Regions from separate parts of the Paenibacillus sp. FSL H7-0690 genome, predicted to be linked through region 1. Evidence: a T-box and tRNA genes for the amino acid it is inferred to sense, from the RefSeq annotation. Region 1 holds a T-box; the other holds one or more tRNA genes.
What was found. A T-box is a leader RNA that pairs with one kind of tRNA and senses whether it is charged. The one in region 1 lies ahead of MHI32_RS24485 (valine--tRNA ligase), so its partner is inferred to be a tRNA-Val.
Positions count from the first base shown of each region.

Region 1 (9,966 bases):
AAGCACATCTTCTTTGGTTGGCAGATGTCTTGCACCAGCGTTACTGTTCTGCACAATAAGCTCAACCAGCTTCGCAGATGTAACCCCCTCAATCTGCTTCTCACCTGCCGGAGAGTAGATGTCGGTGATGATCACCTCATCTGCTTCGCTAAAGGCGCGGCTGAAGGCATCTAGCAGGAAGAACGTACGTGTATACCGCTGAGGCTGGAATACGGCAATAATCCGTTTCCCCGTTGCCTTAGCAGCACTGATTGTCGCCTGAATTTCAGTTGGGTGATGCGCATAATCATCGATGACCAGAATGTCATCGACTTCTCCGAGCACTTGAAAACGGCGCTTCGCACCATGGAATTTCACGATCGCTTCAGCGATTTTTTCAAAAGAGATTCCTGACTTCAAACAAGCGATAACCGCAGCCATTGAATTATACAGATTGTACTGGCCTGGCACGGATAGTTCAATTTGTCCCAATACTACGCCATTATGGTTCATCGTATACGAAACCTGACGGTCGCCAAGAACGATGTCTGTGGCAATATAATCTGCAGTCTTCGACTTGATGCCGTAAGTAATCACCTTACCTGACACTTCAGGCAATAAAGAAATCACGTTCTCGTCATCTGCACACACAATCGCAGTGCCGTCTTCACGGGTCTGGTTCATAAACTGTACATAAGCAGCCTTGAGACGGTTAAAATCTCCGCCATAATTCTCCAAGTGATCTGCTTCCACATTCGTGACAATTCCAAGCCAAGGGTGATAGTGCAAGAAAGAGCCATCGCTCTCATCCGCTTCCGCCACTACATAATCGCCTTGTCCTGCCTTTGCATTCGTACCGACGTTCATAATCTCTCCGCCAATAATATACGTAGGATCAACTTCACACTCTTCCATTACAAGTGCGATCATAGAGGATGTAGTTGTTTTACCATGCGCTCCGGCAACAGCTACCCCTTTACGTTCGTTCAATAAACGGGCTAACATTTGTGAGCGGTGCAGAATTGGAATCTTAAGACGCTCTGCTTCCACCCATTCCACATTATCGCTAGACAAAGCCGTAGAGTACACGACCAGATCCGCACCTTTTACTTGTTCTGCTGTATGCCCAATATAAATCTTGGCACCTTTAGCAATCAATTTATCCGTCAATTCTTGGGCAGCCACATCGGAGCCCGTAACCGTATATCCCATTTCTAGCATTACTCGGGCAATCGCGCTCATACCGTAGCCGCCGATCCCTATAAAATGCACACGTTCAGTAGTATCCAACAGTCGTCACCAGCCTTTTTCAGTATCGGGTTGCTGCAAAAGTGTACCGCGCACGTCAGAAATCAAATACAGCGTACCAGATACGACGGCAAGGTCATCCTCCGCTGTAATCGACTTCAGTTGTTGCAGCGCTTTTCCCCAATTATGTTCTACTATGATTACCAAGTTTTCCTTGGCATATTTATCCCGCAGACTTTCTGCGATAACCTGCAGATGCTCCGCGTCCATTTTGTTCTGGAAATCCGGTTCGGTCAGGATGAGCGTATCCACTATAGGCAGTATATGCTTAAAGTAGGATTCATGATGCTTATTTGCCATCATTCCCATAAGTAAATTTAATTTACCGTATTTATAGAGCTGTGGCAGGCTTTTGGCAAGGCTCTCCGCGCCTTCCGGATTATGTGCTCCATCCAGTACGATCCTCGGAGATTTACTTACCTCTTCCAGCCTTCCAGCCCAAAATGCATGACGCAATCCTTCCAGAACATCTTCATCCTCTAGCATGAACGCCATATACTGGCGCAAAACTTCAAGAACCATCATGGCTCCTGCCGCATTGCTAATCTGGTGTTCGCCTTTCATCACAATCCCAAGTCCAAGCGAACGGAAGGGACCCTTAAAGTTAAAGGTCTGCACATCCGCATGGATTCCAGTAGCTTCATAGCTAAAATCTTCTCCGGCAAGATAAAGAGTAGAGCGGCAAGCCGCCGCTTTCTCCTTGAGTACAGCCACGACTTCCGGTTGATTTACGCAGCTAACAACAGGTACACCGGGTTTGATAATCCCGGCTTTCTCCATTGCAACCTTCTCAAGCGTATCTCCCAGAATATCCATATGGTCATGGCCGACATTTGTAATCACCGACACGATCGGAGTAACGATGTTCGTTACATCCAGCCTTCCCCCAAGCCCAGTCTCCCATACGACAACATCCGGACAAGAAACACCCGCAAAAAATAGAATGGCCACAGCTGTAGTTACCTCAAACATCGTTGGTGAGCCAAATTCCGTTTCTGCAATCTCATCTACCAAAGGACGAAGGGTATTCACTAGCTCAAGAAGAGTTTCTTCAGGAATGTCCGTATTATTATATTGGAACCTGTTCGTGAACTTCGTAATATACGGAGACGTGAAGGTGCCGACAGAATAGCCGCTTTGCAACAGTGCGCTTGTCAAAAAAGCACAGGTGGAGCCTTTGCCGTTGGTACCCGCCACATGAATAAATTTCAGCCGACGGTGCGGGTTTCCCAGCTTGTCCATCAACATCTCAATTCTGTCTAAACCTGGCCGGATTCCAAAAGGAATCAGGCCCTTGATCCAGTTAACCGCTTCGGTATATGTCGCAAGAGGGGCGGTGCTCCCGCCCCGATTTAGGTCATCCATGTCTCTTATCCTCTCAGCTCTGCTATGCGGGCAAGTACTTTCTCACGTTTGGCAGAATAATCTGCCTGCTTCGCCTGCTCCTCTTCGATAACTTTTGCGGGAGCTTTGGCCACGAAGCCCTGATTGCTCAACTTTTTCTCTACGCGTTCTACTTCGCTGTTCAGCGTCTGCACTTCTTTTTCCAGACGAGCGATTTCTTGTTCAATATCAATCAGCCCCGACAAAGGCAGAAGCAGTTCCGCTCCCGTTACTACAGCGGACATTACCTTGTCTGGCGTTTCCGGATTCAGGCCAGCTTCGAAAGAAGAGGTATTGCAGAAACGTCCGATGTAGTTGTCGTTACGAGTAATGATGCTCAGCGTTTCCTCATTGCTCGCTTTAATAATCAAATCAACCTTTTTGCTCATCGGTACATTTACTTCAGCACGGATATTACGAACTGCCCGGATTACATCCATCAGCAGGTTCATTTCCGCTACCGCTTGCGGGTTCTCCAGAGCAGCATCATACTCAGGCCAAGCAGCCAAAGTAATTGTCTCTCCTTCATGCGGCAGATGCTGCCAGATTTCCTCCGAAATAAACGGCATAAACGGATGGATCAAGCGCATCGTGCGGTCGAGTACATAAGCAAGTACGGACTGTGTCTTCGCTTTGGCTGCGGCATCCGTTCCGTAAAGCGACAGCTTCGCGAACTCAATATACCAGTCACACAAATCGTCCCAAATGAAGTTGTACAGCTGGCGGCCGGTCTCGCCGAACTCGTACGAGTCAATTAGACGCGTAATTTCACGAGAAGTTTCGTTCAGGCGGTGTAAAATCCAACGGTCAGCCGTAGTTAGCTCACCAGTAATGTCAATATTCTCGAAGCTAACTCCTTCAAGATTCATGAGGGCGAAGCGTGACGCATTCCAGATCTTATTAGCGAAATTACGCGCCTGCTCTACCTTTTCCCAGCGGAAGCGTAAATCCTGACCCGCTGTGCTGCCGGTAGAAATCATATAACGCATAGCATCTGCGCCATACTTCTCGATAACCTCAAGCGGATCTACACCGTTTCCGAGTGATTTGGACATTTTTTGTCCTTCAGCATCCCGTACCAAACCATGCATCAATACGTCGGAGAATGGTTTCTCTCCGGTGAATTCCAGTGCCGAGAAGATCATCCGCGCTACCCAGAAATAAATAATATCGTAGCCTGTTACAAGCACATCGTTCGGATAGTAACGTTTGAAATCTGCACTGTCTTCATTCGGCCAGCCTAGGGTTGCAAATGGCCAGAGGTTGGAGCTAAACCAAGTATCCAGAACATCCTCGTCCTGTTTCAGGTCGGTTAAGCCGCTGATCCGGCGCGCTTCTTCCTCGTCATTCGCCACAACCAGCTCACCGGTAGATTCAGAATACCAAGCCGGAATACGATGTCCCCACCAAAGCTGACGGGAAATACACCAGTCGCGTACGTTTTCAATCCAGTTCAGGTAGGTTCTCTCGAACCGTTCAGGTACAAAGTTAACCCCATTACCATCCTTCTGTGCATTGATGGCAGCTTCGGCGAGCGGCTGCATCTTCACGAACCATTGTGTGGACAGGTACGGCTCAACAACCGCTCCTGAACGTTCACTGTGTCCAACTTGATGCACATGATCTTCAATAGAGATCAGAACGCCTTGCTCCTTCAGATCCGCCGTGATGGCCTTACGGCATTCACTCCGGTCTTGACCTTGGTAAGGTCCTGCTTCTTCGTTCATCGTACCGCTCTCATCCATTACGTTGATCTGCGGCAAATTGTGCCGTTGACCTACCTCGAAGTCATTTGGATCATGAGCTGGCGTGATCTTAACCGCACCGCTGCCAAACTCTTTATCTACATACTCGTCAGCGATAATTGGAATCTCCCGGCCGATAATCGGCAGGATCAGCGTTTTACCAATCAGATCTTTATAACGATCATCCTCAGGATGAACAGCAACTGCCGTATCACCCAACATCGTCTCCGGACGTGTGGTCGCTACAGTGATATGTCCGCTGCCATCTTTAAGGGGGTAACGCAGGTGGTACAGATGACCGTTAACTTCCTTATATTCAACCTCGATATCCGACAACGCCGTACGAGCCGCCGGATCCCAGTTGATGATACGTTTACCGCGGTAGATCAAGCCTTTATTATAAAGCTTAACAAATACCTCGCGAACTCCCTTCGACAAACCCTCATCGAGGGTAAAACGCTCGCGGGAGTAGTCAAGGGAAAGTCCCATTTTTGCCCACTGCTCATGAATGGTGTTCGCGTATTTGTCTTTCCAATCCCACACCTGCTCCAGGAACTTCTCACGTCCGAGGTCATGTCTGGAAATCCCCTGCTCGCGCAGCTTCTGCTCTACCTTCGTTTGTGTTGCAATACCTGCGTGGTCCGTACCTGGCAACCAAAGCGTATCGAAGCCCTGCATCCGTTTAGTACGAATCAGGATATCCTGTAATGTGAAATCGAGCGCATGCCCGATGTGCAGCATTCCTGTTACGTTTGGCGGCGGGATCACAATACTATAGGCTTTAGCATCCGGACGCTGGCCTGCACGGAAATATCCGCCCTCTGTCCAGTAGGAATACCATTTCTGTTCTGCTGCCTTCGGATCATACGTTGTTGGCATCTCGTTTTTAGATTCATTCGTAGCGGCAGCATCTGCCGCTGTTAGATGGTTTTGGTCAGCCATTCTCTGATACCTCCACTAGTTTACTTGTAGTTGCTTATAGTTGTTAATAAAGTTGCTGTATAGAGCGCACAGGTCTCTGAAAAAAACAAAAAGACCCCTCGTCTCAAAGGACGAAAGGTCATTCTTTCGCGGTACCACCTTTGTTTCGCGCCAATGAAAAATAAAACTACACTTCTTACCCTACGGATTCAGAAGCTTAGCGCGACACTCGTACAGATAACGGCTGCTACCGGCCACAACCTAACTTATCCTTCACAAATATGAAGATAAGCTCAGAAGGGCGACTCCGGGGCGACTTCGGGGGCTGTTTCCTACGGAATGTCACAGCACTTGCAATTCCGCTCTCTGAAGGGCTGACCGCCTACTCTTCCCGTTCCCAGTCTTTACTTAGATATTGCTTACTCCATAATACATTTTGAGCCCCCCCTAGTCAACCTGGATACGCCTTTGCAGCGGGACTTTAGGCTGAATTTCGACTTATTTCTTCTGAAGCATCCCTTCCAACAATGAAACAGCAAAAATCCCGATCCTAATACCTGATCGGGATTCACCTATTCATGTGTGTACGCATCACGATTCGATTACGGGATGTACAACACTTGGCCTTCCTCTACACTCTGCCCGGATAAGCGATTATACATTACCAGCTCCCGCGCACTTAGCTGATACTTCTCTGCTATGGTATCCAGTGTTTCTTCACGCTGCACAATACACAGCCGAACTTTGCGGAACATGTTAGCTCCATCCGCGCTGGCAATGAATCTGCTCTTCCATTCCGTATTATTGCCAACCTCTGGAACGTCCACTGCTGCAGATGTGTTTCCTTCCGACTGCAGAGCTTCCTGCTCTTTACGGACACGACTGGAGCTTAGTAAAGAGGAGAAGGTGAGATGTTCTTTTTCCGGAATTTCTGCTTCTTTTTTACTGCCCAAGGCGATCTTAAGATCTTGTTTCTCCTCATGAGAAGCCACACTCTCTTGTGAAACAAAAACTTCGTTCGCATTCTCATTAATCGGCGCAGTATTCTCTTCTTGCTTAGGGAGCGCATTATTAGCCTCATTTTCAGAAGCGAATACAGGGATATCCTGAATTGCATCTGCACTAACGGCTAGGACAGCAGTCTCTCTAGGAATAAAATATTCCTCTGCCGACTGTTGGTTCTCTTCGCTCACATTGCTTGCTTGATTCAGCTGAGACACCTCAACCTCTTTGTTCTGGGCCTCGGCTTTAAACCAGTAATCGGATAAACCCGCTTTAGCATCGTCAACTTGGGACTCCAGACTATGTGTCCGTGCTTTAGCTCCCTTGTCCTTCTCCTGACCGGATGAGAAATTGACTACAGGGGACGTATGAGCGGCTCCACTTGAGACTAATGATTCTTCTGTTTCCTGTTCATTCGCTTCGGCATGCTCATGTTCTTCTACAGCAACCTGTGAGGCATCCTCACCGAAGGTCCACTGAGAATTTTCATAAAGTGCATCATTTTCCTGTTCTTGTAGCTCCGCAGTAGCTTCTACCCTGTCATCATTCACAGGAGAATAGGCGACTGTATACTCCTCTTGCTGCCAGGCTGGTTGAGGTTGAGGGTCCGCACCACCGATCCCCCGCAGCGATAATACGCCTGTTATATTCACAGTGCGCATCGTGAGCAGATCGATATCAAAATTCTCAATCTCTACCCCAATATCTTCAATCGAGCTGACGCGTGTAAGCGGAACAGTGATTTCCACGGGAATGGCATGCTCCAGACGTTGTGTTCGGTCATCTTCACTCCGGTAAAGCCCGGTAAGCAACAGCTGACCATATAACTCGGCACGATCCTCCCGCTGAATCACCTGAATTTCCGGAAGTAGTTCAACCTCCTCCAGCTCAGCTATTCCCGGAAGCTCTTCCGAAAGGTGAATGCGTTCGTAAATATCAAACCGCAAGCCGTGGGACTGATCAAACACGGGATATGTCCTCCTTCTTGGCATAATCTAACCCTGAGACAGGCCCAGAGCATAAGCCCAAAATGTTACTCCCCACATGTATATGCTTCAAACAGAGAGGCATGACAACTTTGGTAGTACTAACCGGACAGGATGCTAATAAATTTCATGAATTTAAGAGCTCACCAAACCTTCAGCCTGCTGATAGATGCACTACTTCGTAAGAACAAAGTATTATATGCTGCTTTTATTAATAAGACATGGATAGATGTTTTTTTTCTGAAAAAATAGAAAAAGAACAGCAGAACCAGCTTTTGCTGATTCTACTGTTCCTTAGCCACTTACGTATCTGTCAGGGTGCTTCAGACAGCAGCTCTCGCAGCTGCAGCATATCCTCCGGCCACGGATCGCTAACTTCCAGCTGTTCTCCGCTCCAAGGATGGCGGAAGGACAATGCCTCGCCATGCAGGGCATGGCGGCCGGCAGCGCTGGAAGCCCAGATCGGACCGCCATATAGTTCATCCCCATACAAGGGATGACCCATATGGCTGAGATGAACGCGAATCTGATGCGTCCGTCCAGTCTCCAGCTGCACATGCACTAGGCTTCCGCCATGCAGTGCCTCGCGCTCGATGATTCGCGTCACGGCAGATTGTCCGCCGGGCGAGACCCGTCTGCGCGCAGCGTGATGCCGGTCGCGCCCAATCGGGGCATCGATCACCTTAAGCGCGGGCGGCACGATGCCTTCAACGATCGCGGCGTAGTGCCGCGAGATGCTTTTTTCACGCATATTCTCGTCCAGGACTAACTGTGCGAACTCATTTTTCGCATACATCACCGGACCCGTTGTATCTTTGTCCAAGCGGTGAATATGGCGCACAGCCACATTTTCGCCGGAAGTGATATAATGCGCAGCTACGAGGTGATCCAGAGTTACACCTGTTCCACTGCCATCGGGATGTACCGCCAGCCCAGCTGGTTTATGAGCTACCAGGCAAAAATCATCCTCATACAGCACCTCAAGCTCTTCCCATATCGGTTCAAGCCCCGCTTCACGATCGGGAAAAAGCGCCAGCCGAAGCCGGTCGCCTTTCCACTGAATGCCTCCCTCGCGGCGTAACCGCAGATGAAGTTTCTCGGGCATGCCTACAGTTTCTAACAGCCACTTGTCAATCGTTGCCTGCGTATCCTCGGCTCCAGTAATGATTTTGCCGGGTGTTACCTCCAGCCACTCTCCACGCCGGGTCCAAGCGCCACCACCGGTTCTTTCTCCGGCTCCGATGCTCAAAGGGCCTTCAGGGCATTATAATGGCCCTCAATGGTATCATCAATATCTTGCTCACTATGTGCAGCCGATATGAACATCCCCTCAAACTGTGAAGGTGGCACACTGATGCCTTGGTTTACCATATGACCAAAATAACGACGGAAAAGATCCGTGTCACTGGACTTAGCCGTTTCAAAATTGATTACAGGTCCTTCAGTAAAGAATGGGCAAACCATTGATCCTACCCGGTTGATAGTGAGCGGAATGCCAGTCTCAATTGAATTCTTTTTCAAACCCGCTTCCAGACGTGCACCCAATTGTTCCAGACGATCATATACTTCCGGGGTCAACAGCTTGAGCGTAGTATATCCGGCTGCCATCGCCAATGGATTACCACTAAGTGTGCCCGCCTGATAAATCGGTCCAGTAGGAGCGATTTGCTCCATGATCTCTCTTTTGCCGCCATAAGCACCCACTGGAAGTCCGCCGCCGATAACTTTGCCAAAACAAGTAATATCCGGAGTAATCCCGAACAAGCCTTGAGCACAGCCACGATTAACACGGAAGCCTGTCATAACCTCATCAAAAATAAGCAGCGAACCATTGTCAGAAGTTAATTTACGAAGCCCTTCCAGGAAGCCTGGAAGCGGTGGAACAACGCCCATGTTGCCGGCAATCGGCTCTACGATCACTGCGGCAATCTCATTGCCAAAACGTTCGAAAGCAATCTGAGTGGACTCCAAATCATTGTAAGGAACCGTAATGGTATTCATTGCAACGCCTTCTGGGACACCCGGGCTATCCGGCAAGCCCAATGTAGCTACACCAGAGCCAGCCTTAATAAGCAGACTATCCGCGTGACCGTGGTAGGAGCCTTCGAACTTCAAGATTTTGCTGCGCCCAGTGTAACCACGTGCCAAACGAATCGCGCTCATCGTAGCTTCCGTTCCAGAGTTAACCATGCGTACGATATCTACAGATGCCACTCGTTCAACAACGGTTTTTGCCATTTCCGTTTCGAGTAGCGTTGGAGCGCCAAAGCTTGTCCCTTTTACCGCCGTCTCCTGCAATGCCTTCACAACCTCGGAATGCGCATGACCCATAATCAGCGGACCCCATGAGAGCACATAGTCGATAAAGCTGTTGCCGTCGATATCAAAAATACGCGAACCTATCCCATGATCCACATAAATCGGAGTCAGACCTACGGATTTAAACGCCCGTACAGGGCTGTTCACCCCGCCGGGAATATATTGTTTTGCTTCATCAAAAGCCTTCCGGGACGCTTCCTCTTTACGCGCCATTGGCACATTACTCATGTATCTTCACTCCTATTCTCTTCTTGGTTACACAAGCTTGTACAAACATATATTAGCTGCCGCGATGTCGGTGTGATGAAGATTAGCCGCGCAGC
Region 1 covers NZ_CP150281.1:5,542,087-5,552,052, forward strand. Annotated here, with positions in the region: gene murC (UDP-N-acetylmuramate--L-alanine ligase) at 1-1,269, opposite strand, end outside; gene MHI32_RS24480 (folylpolyglutamate synthase/dihydrofolate synthase family protein) at 1,276-2,652, opposite strand; gene MHI32_RS24485 (valine--tRNA ligase) at 2,658-5,357, opposite strand; T-box leader at 5,461-5,744, opposite strand; gene MHI32_RS24490 (LysM peptidoglycan-binding domain-containing protein) at 5,939-7,306, opposite strand; gene MHI32_RS24495 (RluA family pseudouridine synthase) at 7,638-8,573, opposite strand; gene hemL (glutamate-1-semialdehyde 2,1-aminomutase) at 8,570-9,856, opposite strand; gene hemB (porphobilinogen synthase) at 9,954-9,966, opposite strand, start outside.

Region 2 (9,966 bases), 2.8 Mb from region 1:
GTTTTAAGCTCATTTTCAAAAAAGTGCAGTTGATAATCACCATTTGCTCTAAATAACCCATTTCTCATTCCTCTAAATAAAGCACCATATAGTTTAAAAGCATTCGGTATCGGTCTACCTGTTGTTATTCCTGTGATTGAAGAGTATGGAATTTGCAACCCTTTATCTAATTTTAAAAAGGGTGAGTTTCCAAAGTCGATATTTACGTAGGTTTCCATTAGTTGAATTTTACGTTCCATATTTTGATTCCCCCCCCCATTTTCCAAAAAAAATGTAATTATCAACCTAATATATTATATCATGCCAACTTATGTTGATGTCCACACGCTGCACATTACGAAGATACAGGGACAGAGAGGGTTAATAGCCCTCCTCTCCCACAAGGGAGGATACGTAATAGATGGATGTTTTAATCGACAAGTTAGTTAAGACGCGTAAGTTTCATAGATGTTTCGGATGCAATGAAACTATTCCGGAAAAAACGGACGGCATTAGGTTTACGAAGTTAGCCAATGAGGGCAGGGTTTATTCCACATATACGTGCGCAAGGTGCGAAGAGTGGATAAAAAACAACCATGGATATTTCGAAGATGGCGAATATTACAGAGGTGATATCAAGGAAGCGATGGTTGAATCTGGAGAATGGAAATCGGTAGAGGTAGGGGAGGAAGCCCAATGATACAAAGGGACTGGCAAGAAGGTGCAGATATGATTGAGGCTTATTTAGAAAATAGAAATTTAGCTAACTATCCAGAACAGAATCTAAGAGGCATACCTGTTGTAAACATCCTGTTCTACTGGCTCCAAGAAGCCAAAGAACTCCAAGAGATTGTATCGGGACGTGGTAGAGAATTGCTAAGACATCGCGACTTACTGAAGGGCTTGAATGATGAACTAACAGCAACAGAAGCCCGTGCAGACGCAGCAGTGGCTCGGGAACAACAACTGAAAGAGGTGGTACAACTTGCGATTAACGATCTCGGAATTTGGGGTGACAAAATAACGGCGGCGAACGTTGTGTTAGGACAATTACAACGCACATTATCTACCCTTTACCCAGATACCCCAGCACCCACGGAGGAACCAGAGAATAAATGTCCCGGCTGTGGGTCACACATGGTTCCTCAATGGGGCGGAGATGAAGGACCCGATTCACATTGGGAAGAGTGTCAGAATCCGGATTGCGATTATGAGGAAGGAGATAACCAATGACACAAGAATACTCAGATACGTTAACGCTGGATCAATATAAAAAAACAATCATGCAGGAGATATGGAAAAACCACCGCTGGTGCCGTTCAGACTTCGAGCACAGCAAATATATCAAGTACGTTCGGCCAAACTGGGATATGCGAGATGGGCTGTGCTTCTCAGTTAATGCAGATTGTATCTTATGTATCAACATTTGTATCCATAGCGCTTGCATTTGTAGCAATTTACATTTCTGTTAGAGAGGCTACAAAAGGCGATCAGGTAAAGGATCAAATATATGTAGCTCTAGGAGAAATGAAAAGTAAATTGAATTCAATAGATATAAAAGTTGAAAAGATTGACGCAACTTATTTTAATGAAGGTAAAGACGATGCAGTAAATGAAATGAAGGAATCAATAATGAATGACATGGCTGATATGATTGATAAATTAGCTAATAAGGAAGACACTATAAATCTTAAGAAAATAATAAATGAAAAAATAGATGGAAATATTGACGCATTAAAGTCAAATTTGAGCGATACTTTAGAAGCATCAATTACAGTTGCTCAGGGTCCTAATAGTTCAGCTAGAATTTATACATTTGAGGAACATGATATTCAGCAATTTATTATGAACATGTCCAAAGGGAATCGATTTACTTTAAATGGGTTAATTGATGAGCTTAGAATATCTGTTCCAGATGACGTATATTTAAAATGCATAAAGAAAATGAGGAATTTGCTGTATATTAAAACTGTTGGACCTAATATTTATCAGAGAATGTAAATCCGTAGTAACACCGAATAAATCCAATGGTATTCTTAATTCATAGAAATAGGAGCGAAATCAGGAGGTCAGGAAACATTTCCTGCCTTCTTTTTTATTGTCCAAGAAAGGAGGTACAACCATGGGTATAAGACAAATCCTAATAGATTGGCTTGCAGCTGGTCGAATGAAGAATGAACCGGGTCGGCAAACTGAGGCGTACTTACAGTCATATGGATGGTGGACGTAGTGGAAATGCTCAGCCAGTTCCAAAACGAACTCCAACAAACCTCAGAACATTGAGTGAGTCACCAATACCACGTAGAGCAATCAATGTAGTGAAGAACGGTATCACTAAGCTGAACTGGACTGGAGCAGTAATAGATTAATATGACACCGAGAAGTATAAAGATATATGTAAGACAATTGAACGATCATTGCTTAAGCCAAACTCTGGAGACTCCTTTCGTTCATGGCTAGAACAAATCGTTGAAGACATGCTTGTAGGCAGTGCAGGAAGTTCTGAAGTACATTAATTCAGCATCGCGAATACCAGGCAAATAACTTAAATAGACAGCAGGCGCTTGTTCGCTTAGCGACAATCATAAAGGCGGATTTGAATTGGCTTATGGAGTTGAATTTGATTATGTCAACACAAACCGCGAAGTAACTGATGATGAATTTCTTGAAGTGTTCGAACAAAATAGAATTACCTTTATGAGAGTGAAACTATATCCACAAGGAAGTCTTCTTCGTGACATCGCTGAAATTTTCTTAGACGAGGAAGTCAATAGATTCTGGATTGATAGTTGGAATGCTGATGAAAGCGAAACTCATGAAATGGTTCTGAAAGCACCAGGCAGAGGCGGAGCAGGTGATCTTAGAAGATCTCCTATAGCTAATAGTTTGATAAATCTTCCAGTAAAAAAATTTTGGAACTTAATTACTGGAGTGATGAAGATGGGGCTGGGAGTATGTCCCGTACCGATTTAAGAAAATTAAGAGTTCAAGGTATAGATCGGCATACACAACCCCTTACTGCCATTGATCAACTTCTTCTTGATTTAAGAAATAGAAGAGATGAAATGAGAAGATTTGTTGCCTTTCAGCAATTGGACTAATAGCTCGACATCCTTTCAAAATGTTGATGGGGTGTTTTTGGGAGTGGAGTGCAGTACATATACATAATGTTCCAAATCATTTATATTACGGTTATAGGCTTTGGAAGTAATGACATTGCAATTCGGAGGAATCTCGCTAATGTCGGCGAGGGGCTTATATTAATGGGGGTTGCTGGTTGACAAAAATTATAATTTTTATGGTTATTCTTGTTATCATTACTGATGCTTTTGTATTCAAAGTTTTATCAAGAAAGAAGATTTACCCTCCCCAAAGTATAGTAATTGATCCACTTAAGATTACGATCCAGGACATTGACCGTATGCAAGACGGTTCTGACTTCGAAGAATACTTGTATCGCTTATTTTTAGCACTGGGGTACAATTATGCATATAAAACACAAGGAAGCCGTGATTTCGGCTCTGATTTAGTTTTTACTGATCGTGAAGGATATCGAAATGTGGTTCAGACAAAGAGATATTCGAATCCCGTAGGATTAGTGGCAGTTCAAGAAGTATATAGTTCGATGAGATACTATCGAGCTAAGAGGTCAATGGTAATATCCTCAAACCATTATACCTCAGCATGCGAAGAACTTGCTGGACATAACGCCGTGAAATTACATAATCGAAGTGATCTGATTAATATCATTGATTTATATAAGTTAGGAGAGATCCATAAAGCAAAAGATATTATTGAATTAGAACCTAGAATTATACTAGACTCATGGGATAATTACAGCAATAAAGTTATTAAGAAGGACTTTAAAGCAGAAAAACGATTGGTTGCGAAGAAATAGTTAGGTCGGAGAACAAGGAGTTCTTGTACTGATGAACAATGAAGATTTTCAATACAGAGACACATACTTTATTGTGGGGAAACCAGCAATTCTATGGATCACTATATTTGGTTTGGTGCTACTAGGATTTATGTTGTTTTATTTGATTAAGAAATATCGAAAGAAGAGAAAGTGAGAAGACATGAGTAATACAACAAAGTCTTAGAGAGCGATGCTGAATTCCTGACAGCGGCTCTTTCTCAATCAAAGGTATCCGTATAATTTCGGCTGGAACCAGATCAAATAGGTCATCTTATGGATTATGGCGGAATTGTAGAGGGGTATACACCGGAATCAATTAGGATCAAAGGAACTCGTTTTATTCGTGAAGGTTCGAGTTTAAAGTGCGCATAAATAAGCCCTCCCTATAGTAAATGGAGGGCTTATTTTGATTATTACTTAACAAGAACTATATAATACATTGTATTTCCATTTCCGAAATCTGCGGCTACAGTGCTTGCCCCCGGAGACAAAGCTGTAATCAATCCATCTTGCCTTACTTCAATACTACCATCCGTATGGATGTACCAAAAGTCATACCCTGTTACCCACATTGCTTCCCCGACTTTAAGATTAAGAATAGCCTGATAATATTCTCCCGCAGCAACTACCTCGTTTGCGGAAGGTGACGAATTCGGAACTGTAGAAGTACTGGATGCAAAAGAGGTCGACCCTAACGAAAAACAGGTAGCAACAGTTAATAGACCAGCTAAAATTTTCTTTTTCATAACTCAACCTACTTTCCTTATTTTGGAGTATATTCCAATTATCGAGTCTTTATATACAAATGTAAACATATTTAGTGAATTAGCCCGCTAACCTTACACTGGTTGGCGGGCTTTTTTTTATAATATTTTTATTAATTTCTATCTACTAGAATTGTAAATGACTTTATGTTTCCTAATGCATCATAGGCAAATATATTTGCAGCTCCGTATTGAACGGCACTAACCCATCCATTTTCATGTAAAATAATGGATCCATCATTATAAATTAGTTCACGGAGGACACCAGGGATGTATCTCTGTTCTCCTGAATCCATGTAAATAATAATTTGTTCAAAAGTAGGTCCACTCGTTACATTAGATACTGGAGTTGGGTCAGGAGTTGTGATTGGAGCAGTTGCTGCGAATGAGGTCGATCCTGCAGCGAAACACGAAGCAACAGCGAAGAGCCCTACAAGCAATTTCTTTTTCAACATTAGTTAATCCTCCCAATTAAAAAATATAGTAACAAGGAAAATTATAATTAAATTTGATTAAAATGTATATATGCACTAAGTATGAATAAAATATATATATAATGTATTATTTTGTATAAAAATGATGAAAATAGTGAACATTGGATTTTAATAGTAAGTATGTCCTAAGACTAATTGAGTGCCATAATCCCTAAAGCAAAACGCCCGTCAACCTTAAATAGTCGGCGGGCGTTTATTATTTATACTATGAACTCCGTAAACACTGGACTCCGGAGCATGCCGGATTTAGACCAGTGCCTCATTCGCACCTTTGCTCTTAACCGTGGTTCTAAATGAACTAACTCCTTATCCTCACCTTTAATTAGTTGCGGTGCTACAACTCTGAATGCCTGTTTATGAATTGGTGAAGCGCCGAGTTCAATAATCCCAGCTGGACGTAGTTTTCTGGATGTACTGGATGGAACAGCAGCCAGCCAACCAAATTCTTGTTTGCGATATTCGGTTATGAAAACATCAGCATAGGTCCAATTGATGACCTTTTGCCACGCGTGAGAACGGCGGCCAGTCTCATATACGCTATTTTTACGTTTACCCACTATGCCTTCCTTACCGCGAGTTTCGATCTGCTCAAACAATGCCTCTCCAGCACCTTCAACGTGAGGCGCTACTCCAAAGCTATCAGACGGTAGAGTTAACCCCGCCAGTATCTCCTTACGGCTCATCAGGGGCAATCCACGCAGATCCTGATCTTTGTACATTAAGATATCAAAGATGGCGTAATACGCTGGGAGTGTCCCGGTGAGTTGAGTTATTTTATCAGCTCGTCTCGCTTGAAAACGACTCATAACAGATTCGAAATCTGATACTCCGGTTGTAGGATCAACACAAGCTACTTCACCGTCTAAAACAACATCGTCCGCAAATGGGAGATGTAATAACTCCAAGAATAATACTGATTAGAAAGTACAGCACAAGCATGTGTATTGATTAAAGAACTAATCGAATCCTCCTCAGTGATTATCCCTGAAAATTAACCTTCCTACATATAGGCAAACGCCGTGAACGTTGTAGGCAAAGGACCATAGACTGTTATCAGGATTGAAACATTCGAGGAGGATATCCATGGAATCAAATACAAATTTTCATCAACAGGTCGCTTGGAATTGCATGAATAAATATGTAGGTATAGTAACGACTGATGGTCAATCCTTTGACGGCTTCATCGCTCACGTGGATCAGAACTATATCACCCTAGCGGTTCCCAGCAATGAAATGGTCGATCGTATGAACGGAATGCCTGCCGAGCAGTCGAACTATAGACAATTCGGGTTCCAGCCCGGCTTTTACCCAAGACGCCGCTTCTATCCACGCCGTATCCCTTTTTTCGGAATAAGCAGTCTATTTCTACTCCCGTTTTTTATCTGACTCGGTGCAGGGGGATGAAGGGTCATCCCCTTTCTAGCTATTTAACTACTTAATCGGAGAAAATTAAGAAGTAAATACAACTCTACATCTATATTGATTATAAAAAAGAATTGCCATCCTACTCTATCGTATGGTATTATAAATTTCGTCGCAGGACGGTAGCTCAGCGGGAGAGCACTATCTTGACAGGGTAGGGGTCATGGGTTCGAACCCCATCCGTCCTATATCGAAAAAGCCTTATTATATAAGGCTTTTTCTTTTTTTTCGATCATCGATGCCGCTCTATAAATTTGTGAATCTTGCTCTAGGGGACGGATTGGGGACGAAATTTTTCTTCTCATAAAAAAATGGCTATCTTTTTCACAACTCAGGCAGCCCTCTCAATTACTTTAATAAATGTTATCTGGAGAAGCCAACTTCAAAAAGTGTACAGTCAGTATTATGGTAAATCTGTTATGTTGAAGAGAAAAAATGAAAGCTGCACTCTTAACATTTTAGCAACCAGAATTATCACCAATGACCAGCATATAAGCCCCCACCATTAACTGATGGTGCTTATTCATATGTTTTATCGCACCTCTTCTTCAAACTTCTCCCAATCAATAATTATTTGCTTTTGTTCACTTAGCCACTTTTCCAAAAAGGTACGTGTCTCTTTAACCGGATCATACCATTTCCGATTTTATATTTTGGAAATCTATCGTCAAAGAAAAATGTATCTTGAATTGAATTGAATTCCAACTCATACAAGTTCGTTTTTCAGGCTCTGTTGTATCCCAAAATACGTACTTATTATCTAATTCATCAAGTAATTTCTCTATTTTTTCTCGGCAAATTAATAATATTTCCGATTTATCTATATCAATAGTAACTAAATTCTTACCATCACTCATCTCACAAACTCCTTACATCTTCATATAAACGGTACATCAAAGTTTTATTACGAACTCGCTCCAATAATGTCCTCTATTTTAATCCAATCCCAATCCTCGCCATAACGAAACTTAATCTGTCTAAGGTGCTGATCTACTCTCATGACTATCCCATGAATGGATCTGTCCTCATATTCCCCAAACAATGTAATCGTGATGGGACTACAATCCTCTAAAGATTGAGCTAGTACCTATGAGATTTCAGCTAATTCTTGGGGATCTAAATCAGGCTTTGATCGCACCTCTTCATTTAGCGGATCGTCCAGAATCCTATTTTTATGTTCAGGCATTAACATCCGACTTCCCTCCCAAAGACCATTACCTTCAAGTTTCTTACGCTGTTGTGATTTCATTGTCTTCGTCGACTCCCTTAATAACTCTCAATGCTCGTGGCATGTTACCTCTCTGTATTTACCCCTTACTCTTCAAGCGCTCCATGTACACATGTATTACCACTGTAGATGACACCCCTACCTCCCTGGCAAGTTCACGTAATTGGCGGATAGTGAATTATTTTGATCATCTTAATTAATGATCTGAGCATTTCTTTCTCTTTATCCGTTAATGGATTCATGCAATTGCTCCTTTATCACTTGGCTGCCAAGCTAATATATTTACCATTAGAAACAATCTTGGCGCTCCTGTATTTAAGCATGGTGCACGAATCTTTCCGTCCTTTATACCTTAACTTCAATTTTGCGCTGAGTAATTTTGCCAACTTTATCTTAGTAAACAATTTCAACGGTTTACCAATCCGCATATGCACGTTGATAGCCCCCTAAAAATAGAACATATTTTTTTATGATAAAAAGACGTACATTCTTAAAACAACAAGAAACTTATTCACTAATTGGTATAAAGAACAAACTATCATTATTCATTCACTTCATTACATATATAGGAATTTATGTTTAGACAAGTTTGTTATCATATCTATATAATAAGGATAAAAGAACAAAATAAGGGGTGTTAGTAATTATTATGAAAAAGTTAAATTTTTTACTTGTTTTATTTTTATTATTTACTGCGGTACCTGTACATATCGCTTCCGCAAGCACGGAGCCGCGGGTGGTTTATGTTGACCTCGGGGTTGATGGGCAACAAACAAGCAAAATAAGTTTAATAGGTACCGGAACAGGCCATGATTTGAAATTTTACGGTACAGATAAAGCCCTGCTGTTCCACTCCCCAGACTCTGCTTTGAAATTGACTGGAACTTATAAGAATGAAAATACATATAAAAAAATTCGTATGGTTGAAATCACGTTAGATGAAGGCGCAGAATTAACAGGAGCGATCTGGTATGATGATAACAACCCAAGACCAGTAAATAATGTTACCTCCATTAATCCGTTGACAGTCCCCATCCCTTCTGAATTTGGTGAAGATTCCTTACTCGCAGGTAAATTATTTACTAGCGGACAAGGTGCAACTTACCAACTTACTGACGGTGATGATTCTACTAACAAAGTAATTAGCAATACAATTAGATATATTTACCATCATACATTTAGTGAACCTGTATTTGCAGATAAACTATTTGTTAGAAAACAAGGTGACTGGCTTACAGCAACGATTATGTTTGAAGATAACACTCGCATAACTTTCACTCCAGTTGAAGCATTTGCAAAGACTTCTTATTATTACGACATACCTACTCAAAAAAAAGTAAAAGAAATAACGTTTTCTGCGGGACAACTGGGTTCTACTCTAATTGATACAGATTTACGCAAAGCCGAAGTGCCTGAACCAACACCAATACCTACTATTACTCCTGAACCAACAGCTTCTCCATCTCCGACCAGTACACCGGAGCCAACACCGACTACTACGCCTAGCGCTACACCAACAGTGACGCCAAAACCTACAGCAACTCCAGAACAGCCAACAGGCCATCGAGCTATTCTTACTATAACTCTGGTGAATGGAACAGAAAAAGAATATGACCTACCAAATGCTGAAGTGGATGCATTTTTGAACTGGTACGATGCTCGTGATGCAGGCAGAGGTGCAGGATCATATGCTATTGATAAGCATTCAAACAATAAAGGTCCGTTCAGCAAACGTAAAGACTATGTTGTATTCGATAAGATACTTACCTTTGAAGTTAGTGAGTATATTACAACCGAATAAATAGAAAAAATCCCCGCCAATCACTTTAGGTTGACGAGGATTTTTTTATTTTCACAAAATTTAAGTATGTTACCGGCAGTACCAATATTCGCTTCCCTTATATCAGAACAACCTATAGACACTATCTCGACTGCTCAGCTACGCCTGCAAGGATAATCCAAGTAGATATTAATCCTCTAAAGAATTGTCTTTAACTCTTCTTTGGAAGTATTAATCCAAATGAATTTCTGCCTTATAACAAAGCGTGAAACTATCATAAAGTATGTACGCATCATATCGAACACACGATTGCTTAACAAACACGAGTTTTTTCGTAATTGGATTGATTATGTATAAATGGTGAATTTAATATATTTATA
Region 2 covers NZ_CP150281.1:2,744,279-2,754,244, forward strand. Annotated here, with positions in the region: gene MHI32_RS11930 (hypothetical protein) at 1-239, opposite strand, end outside; gene MHI32_RS11935 (hypothetical protein) at 401-679, shown strand; gene MHI32_RS11940 (hypothetical protein) at 676-1,212, shown strand; gene MHI32_RS11945 (hypothetical protein) at 1,357-1,980, shown strand; gene MHI32_RS11950 (hypothetical protein) at 2,581-2,952, shown strand; gene MHI32_RS11955 (restriction endonuclease) at 3,257-3,877, shown strand; gene MHI32_RS11960 (hypothetical protein) at 4,312-4,644, opposite strand; gene MHI32_RS11965 (hypothetical protein) at 4,776-5,117, opposite strand; gene MHI32_RS11970 (ATP-dependent DNA ligase) at 5,357-6,061, opposite strand; gene MHI32_RS11975 (hypothetical protein) at 6,240-6,542, shown strand; tRNA gene MHI32_RS11980 (tRNA-Val) at 6,695-6,766, shown strand; gene MHI32_RS11985 (group-specific protein) at 7,208-7,435, opposite strand; gene MHI32_RS11990 (YolD-like family protein) at 7,666-7,827, opposite strand; gene MHI32_RS11995 (hypothetical protein) at 8,456-9,607, shown strand.
Region 2: it encodes a tRNA-Val, which carries the amino acid that the T-box ahead of MHI32_RS24485 (valine--tRNA ligase) is inferred to sense. The anticodon was not compared.